2 regions of the Xanthomonas sp. CFBP 8443 genome follow, and region 2 is predicted to be linked to the other one. Evidence: predicted binding sites of a transcription regulator. Region 2 holds the regulator's gene; the other holds the start of a gene.
The links. The regulator FliA, encoded in region 2, starts transcription of late flagellar genes. The targets are predictions, from matches to a motif close to TAAAGTTTNNCNNNCNNNGGCCGATAA.

Region 1 (3,403 bases), 510 kb from region 2:
GCAGAGTGACGGCTACGTGCTGCCGGGCCGCTTCAATGCCGATGCCGGCGACGACGAGTGGTGCGAGCGCCATCTGCTGGCGCGCATCCATCGCTACACCCTGGGCCGGTTGCGCCGCGAGATCGAACCGGTCGCGCCGCGCGACTACGCGCGTTTCCTGTTCCGCTGGCAGCACCTGGACGGCGAAGGCCGGGTCGCCGGGGCCGAAGCGCTGGCCAGCGTGCTGGCGCAACTGGAAGGCTTCGAGGCGCCGGCGGCGCTGTGGGAAAGCGAGCTGTTGCCGGCGCGCGTACGCGACTACGCCCCGGCCTGGCTGGACGAACTGTGCAGCGCCGGACGCACGCTGTGGACGCGGCTGCGCCCGGCCGCGGCCAGCGCCGGCGGCGCCGGCTCGCTGCGCAGCACCCCGATCCTGTTGTTGCCGCGGCGCAGTGCCGCGCAATGGTCGCGGCTGCTGCCGGCGGCGGCTGCGCCGGTCGCGCTCGGCTCGCGCGCGCAGAAGGTCGCCGACTACCTGGAGGCGCACGGCGCTTCGTTCTTCGACGAGATCGCCGACGCCACGCGGTTGCTGTCCACCGAACTGGAAGAGGCGCTGGCGGACCTGGTGGCGGCCGGCCGCATCCACTGCGACAGCTACGCCGGGCTGCGCGCCTTGCTGGTGCCTGCCTCCAAGCGGCCCTCGGCGCTGTCGCGGCGGCGGCGCCGGGTGCCGTTGTACGGCATCCAGGATGCGGGCCGCTGGGCGCTGTTGCGCGGCGCTGCCGATGGCGGCGATGCGGCCGTACGTGGCGAGGCCATCGAACACCTGGCGCGGACCCTGCTGCGCCGCTACGGCGTGGTCTGCTGGCGCCTGCTCGAGCGCGAGGCGGCGTGGCTGCCGCCGTGGCGCGAGCTGCTGCGCGTCTATCACCGGCTGGAGGCGCGCGGCGAGATCCGCGGCGGTCGCTTCATCAGCGGGCTGTCCGGCGAGCAGTTCGCGCTGCCCGAGGCGATCGGCCTGCTGCGCCAGCTGCGGCGCCAGCCGCACGATGGCGCCTGGCTGTGCATCGCCGCCGCCGACCCGGCGAACCTGCTCGGCGGCGTACTGCCGGGCAACCGCGTGCCGCGGGTGCCCGGCGCGCGCGTGCTGTACCGCGACGGGCTGCCGATGGCGACTTGGGTCGCGGAGCGTTTCGAACCGTTGCAGGACATGAGCGCCGCCGACAGCGCCGCGGCGCGGCAACGGCTGAGCGAGCCGGTCGCGTCCGGCACGCGCGACGCCATCGCCGCGATGCTCGCCTGCATGGGCTGACGACGCCGCAGTGAGACCCGATCGCCGCTCTCGCTCGACAAGCAGCGCGATGCCGTTCGATTGAGGTTCTTCACGTGTTGTCTACAAATTATTGTGGTGCAAATCACCATTTTTTTCGGGATTCCGGGGCGGTAATTTCCCGTTGAGAAAAGTGCGGCACTAAGCGGCAGGCATGGGCCGCGTACCTTTGCCGACCGAAGAGCCTCGCCCAGAAAGGTCCTATCCGTATTCAGCGAAGGTCCGCCGTCGCCCGCGTCTGTGCGCAATTCCGCACTTGTGGTGGCGATTAAAGGGGAATCGGGGAGCGCCGATAGCTCTCAGGCAACGGGCGATGCAGCGCTACGCAGCGCATCGCTGCAGTCCGCACGTTGATGCTCGTTTCCGAGCCCAGCAGGGTGCAACGGGAAGGACATCCGGACGCGTCGTCTTGGCGCGGTCGTTACCAAACAAATCGGGGAAGACATCATGTTGGGCAATATGAAGATCGGTATCAGGCTTACCTGCGCGTTCCTGATCGTGGCCGCCATCGGCGCCTGCATCGGCGCGATCGGCATCCGCAATTCAGGACGCATCAACGACTACGCCACGCAGTTGTACGAGCGCGAACTGGTCGGCCTGTCCAATATCAAGGAAGCCAACATCAACCTGATCTACGCCGGCCGCGCGCGCTCCAACCTGCAGCTGTCGACCACGCAAGAGGACCGTGCCAAGCACCTGGCCAGCATCGACAAGTACACCGCGAACGTGGTCGATTACGTCGCCAAGGCGCGCGTTTCGTTCAGCAGCCCGGAGTCCAAGGCCAAGCTGGCGCGTTTCGACGAGGTATGGAAGCAGTACTTGCTGCATCGCGGCCAGTTCATCGAAAAGGTCGCCAAGGAGCCGCTGCAGGAAGCCAATCCGGAACTCATCGCGCTGTCGGCCTCGGTGCGCAGCGCCTCCGACGAGCTCGACGTGCTGATGAGCGAACTGGCCACCATCAAGGAAGCCCGCGCGGCCGAGGCAAGCGCGGAAACCGGCGCGATCCATGTCAGCGGCGCCAGGATGCTGACCGCGATCATCATCGGCGGCGTGTTGCTCGGCGTGTGCCTGGGCTTCTTCATCAGCCGCAGCGTGACCAAGCCGATCGGCAAGGCGGTGGACGTGGCCAATGCGCTGGCCGACGGCGACCTGAGCGTCGTGATCGAAACCACTTCGAAGGACGAGGCGGGCCAGTTGCTGCTGGCGATGCGGCGCATGGTCGAGAAGCTGCAGCAGGTGGTCGGCGAGGTCAACGCCAGCGCGCAGACCCTGGCCGGCGCGTCGGAGGAGGTCAGCGCCACCGCGCAGTCGCTGAGCCAGGCCTCGACCGAGCAGGCCGCGGGCGTGGAGGAAACCAGTGCATCGCTGGAGCAGATGACCGCGTCGATCGGGCAGAACACCGAGAACGCGCGCATCACCGACGGCATGGCCGCGCAGGCCGCCAAGGAAACCGTGGAAGGCGGCGAAGCGGTGGTCGCCACCGTGGCGGCGATGAAGCAGATCGCGCAGAAGATCGGCATCATCGACGACATCGCCTACCAGACCAACCTGCTCGCGCTCAACGCGGCGATCGAGGCCGCGCGCGCCGGCGAGCACGGCAAGGGCTTCGCCGTCGTCGCTGCGGAAGTGCGCAAGCTGGCCGAGCGCAGCCAGGTCGCCGCACAGGAGATCGGCGAAGTGGCCGGTTCCAGCGTCGAGCTGGCGGAAAAGGCCGGGCGCCTGCTGGAGACCATCGTGCCCAGCATCAAGCGGACCTCCGACCTGGTGCAGGAAATCGCCGCGGCCTCGCTGGAGCAGTCCTCCGGCGTGGCGCAGATCAACTCGGCGGTGGTGCAGCTGAGCCAGACCACGCAGCAGAACGCCACCGCGTCCGAGGAACTGGCCGCGACCGCCGAGGAAATGAGTTCGCAGGCCGAGTACCTGCAGCAGTCGATGGCGTTCTTCCGCCTGGGCCATGGCGAGGCACCGCGCCCGCCGCGCGCAGCCGACAAGCCCAGCGCCAAGGCGCTCGGCAGCAGCCGCATCGAGCCCAAGCGCGTGCGTCCGCGTGCGCCGCAGCCGGCGTACGCGATGACGGCGGGTCCGGACGAATCG
Region 2 (3,403 bases):
TGCTCCAGCGACACCAGCTGCTCGCCGAGCCGGTCCAGGATTTCCTGGGCTTCGATGATGAAGTCGGCAGCGATGTCGTCGGGTACGGCGCTCATAAAATTACAATCCCAGTCCGGACAGCAGGTCGTCGGCGTCGTTCTGCGACACGCCGTGACGGTCCAGTCCGGCCAGTGCGGGGCCGGCCAGGCTGCCGTCGGGTTTCTTGTCTTCCTTCGGCGGCAGGCCGAGCGCGCCGAAGCCTTCGTGGACGCGGCGCACGATGGTCGCGACGCGGCGGATGATCTGCCCGGTCAGGTCCTGAAAGCTCTGCGCCAGGGCCATCTCGGTGAGGTTGTGGCGGATCTTGTCGAGGATCTCGCCCTGGTCGCCGGTCAGCCCGCCGGCGCGCAGCTGTTCGGCCAGCGCGCGGCATTCCTCGGCCAGGTCCAGGGTGCGGTGGCTGGCCTCTTCGGTCATCGCCACCACGTGGTCCAGGCGCGAGCAGGCATCGTCCAGCTCGCCGGCCTCGGTGGGCACGGTCGGCAGTTCGCCGAGCGCCTGGCCCAGGTCGCGCGCCAGCCGGCTCAGGCCCTGCATCATCGGCCGCGTGCGCCAGGCGGCGAGCGTGTCGATTTCCTTGCGCCAGCCGGCTTCGTCGCCTTTTTCCAGTGCGTCCAGCGCACCTTGCAGGCGTTCGATCAGGGCGCTGCGTTCGGCGGTGGCTTCCATCAGGCGGTCGCTCCCAGGCGCTCGAAGATCTTGCCCAGCTTTTCCTGCAGGGTCTGCGCGGTGAACGGCTTGATGATGTAGCCGTTCACGCCGCACTGCGCCGCCTCGATGATCTGCTCGCGCTTGGCCTCGGCGGTCACCATCAGCACCGGCAGGTGCTTGAGCTTGTCGTCGGCGCGGATGTTGCGCAGCAGGTCGATGCCGGTCATGCCGGGCATGTTCCAGTCGGTGACCACGAACTCGAACGGTGCCGAGCGCAGTGCAGCCAATGCACTGTTGCCGTCTTCGGCCTCTGCAGTGTTGGTGAAGCCGAGATCGCCGAGCAGGTTCTTGACGATGCGCCGCATCGTCGAGAAATCGTCCACGATCAAAATCCGCATGTTCTTGTTCACCGCTAACTCCTTGGGTCTTATTCTTCGTCTTCCAGGCCGGCGTCGGCCGCTTCGAACGCTTTCAAGCGCCCGCGCAACCGTACCGTGGCCTGGCCGTGGATCTGGCAGACGCGCGACTCGCTGACACCGAGCACCGCGCCGATTTCCTTCAGGTTCAATTCCTGTTCGTAGTACAGCGACAGCACCAGCTGCTCGCGTTCGGGCAACTGCGCGATCGCCTTGCCCAGCTCGCGGCCGAATTCGCTGCGTTCCAGCATCTGCTGCGGATTGGGCCCGCCCTTGGCGATGGTGTCCAGCTCGCCGTGGTCCTCGACCCGCGATTCCAGGCTCAGCACCTGGCCGCGCGCGGCATCTTCCATCAAGCGCAGGTATTCGGGAAGCGGCATGTCCATCGCCGCGGCCACTTCGTTGGCGGCGGCGGCGCGGCCGGTGCTCTGCTCGATCTTGCGGATCGCCGAGGCGGCGTCGCGGGCGCGGCGGTGCACCGAGCGCGGCACCCAGTCGCCGCGGCGGATCTCGTCGATCATCGAGCCGCGGATGCGGATCGAGGCGTAGGTCTCGAACGAGGCGCCCTGGTCGGCGTCGTAGCTGCGCGAGGCCTCGATCAGGCCGATCATGCCGGCCTGGATCAGGTCGTCGATCTCGACGCTGGCCGGCAGCCGCGCGGCCAGGTGGTGGGCGATGCGCCGCACCAGGTCCGAGTGCTGGGCGATGTAGTCGTTGGAGCTGTTGCGCTGCACGGCGCGGTATTGGGCGGCGACGTTCATGCGGCGACCCCCCGCTGGATGATCCGTTCGACGAAGAACTCGACGTTGCCGCGCGGTGCGGTCGGCGCCTGCCAGCGCGCGGTGCGCCGGGCGATCTCGGCGATCGCCTGCGCCGACGGGCTGGACGGGTAGGCCTTGACCACCGGCTGCTGGCGCTGCACCGCCAGGCGCAGCCAGTCGTCCTGCGGCACGCAGCCCAGGTAGTTCAGCGACACGTCGCCGAGGAACTTCTCGCAGACCCGGCTCAGCTTGTCGTACAGCAGGCGGCCTTCGTTGAGGTCGCGGACCATGTTGGCGACGATCTGCACCCGGTCCACGCCGCGTTCGCGCGACAGCACCTTGATCAGCGCGTAGGCGTCGGTGATCGAGGCCGGCTCGTCGCAGACCACCACCACCGCGTCCTGCGCGGCCTGGCAGAAGGTCAGCACGCTGTCGGTGATGCCGGCGGCGGTGTCGATGACCATCACGTCCAGCTCGCGCTGCAGCTCGGAGAACACGTTGACCAGGCCGACGTGCTGGGCCGGCGGCAGCTCGGCCATGTGCCGGCGGCCGGAGGCGGCGGGCACCACCATCAGGCCGTTGGGCATGTCGATGATCACCTCTTCCAGCGTGCAGCGGCCGGCTACCAGGTCGCCAAGGGTGAACTTGGGGGTCAGCCCGAGCACCACGTCGACGTTAGCCAGGCCCAGGTCGGCGTCCAGCAGCAGGGTGCGCTTGCCCATGTCGGCCAGCGCCATCGACAGGTTGACCGAGATGTTGGTCTTGCCGACGCCGCCCTTGCCGCCGGTCACGGCGATGGTACGCACCGGGCCGAGCGGTTCGCTGCGGGTGGCCGACAGGGGGAAGGCATTGGTCAGATTGGCGTAATCACGCGACGGCATGGTTCTGCTCCGGAGTACAGGGCTTATCGGCAGCGCGCCGCAAATCTTCAAGGCGCAATACCAGGCTGGCGGCGTTGGCGCGGTGCAGGTCGTCCGGCACGCGCTGACCATCGGTCACCCAGGTGATGGGAAGCCGGTGGTCTGCGACCACCGACAGAGCACTGCCAAAACGCCCGGTTTCATCCAGCTTGGTCAAGATCACCCCCTGCGGATCGGCGCCGGCGAACCGGCGCACCACCTCGTCCAGGTCGGAGAAATGCGCGTTGGCAGGGAGTACTAGCAAGGACCGGACCACTCGCGAGGCGCGCAGCCAGTGCAGCTGCGCGACCAGCGCGCGGTCGCGCTGGCCCATGCCGGCGGTGTCGATCAGCACCAGTTTGTAGTCGCGCAGGCGCTCCAGCAGCTGCTGCAGGGCGGCGTCGCTGTCGGCCTCGTGCACGGCGATGCCGAGCTGGCGGCCATAGCTGTGCAGCTGTTCGCGGCCGCCGACGCGGATGGTGTCGGTGGTGACCAGGGCCACGTCGCGGGCGGCGTGGCGTTCCAGGAAGCGCGAGGCCAGCTTGGCGATGGTGGTGGTCTTGCCGGCGCCGGTGGGGCCGATCAGGGCGATCACGCCGCCTTCCTCGATCGGGTCCAGCGGGGCGATCGGCAGGCG

Region 1: the regulator FliA is predicted to act here: its motif matches at 1,579-1,605, upstream of NUG20_RS08335 (methyl-accepting chemotaxis protein).

What each region holds. Positions count from the first base shown of each region.
Region 1 is NZ_CP102592.1:1,935,333-1,938,735, forward strand. It holds gene NUG20_RS08330 (DEAD/DEAH box helicase) at 1-1,291, shown strand, start outside; gene NUG20_RS08335 (methyl-accepting chemotaxis protein) at 1,757-3,403, shown strand, end outside.
Region 2 is NZ_CP102592.1:2,447,328-2,450,730, forward strand. It holds gene NUG20_RS10400 (chemotaxis protein CheA) at 1-95, opposite strand, end outside; gene NUG20_RS10405 (protein phosphatase CheZ) at 100-708, opposite strand; gene cheY (chemotaxis response regulator CheY) at 708-1,100, opposite strand; gene NUG20_RS10415 (RNA polymerase sigma factor FliA) at 1,118-1,867, opposite strand; gene NUG20_RS10420 (MinD/ParA family ATP-binding protein) at 1,864-2,748, opposite strand; gene flhF (flagellar biosynthesis GTPase FlhF) at 2,735-3,403, opposite strand, start outside.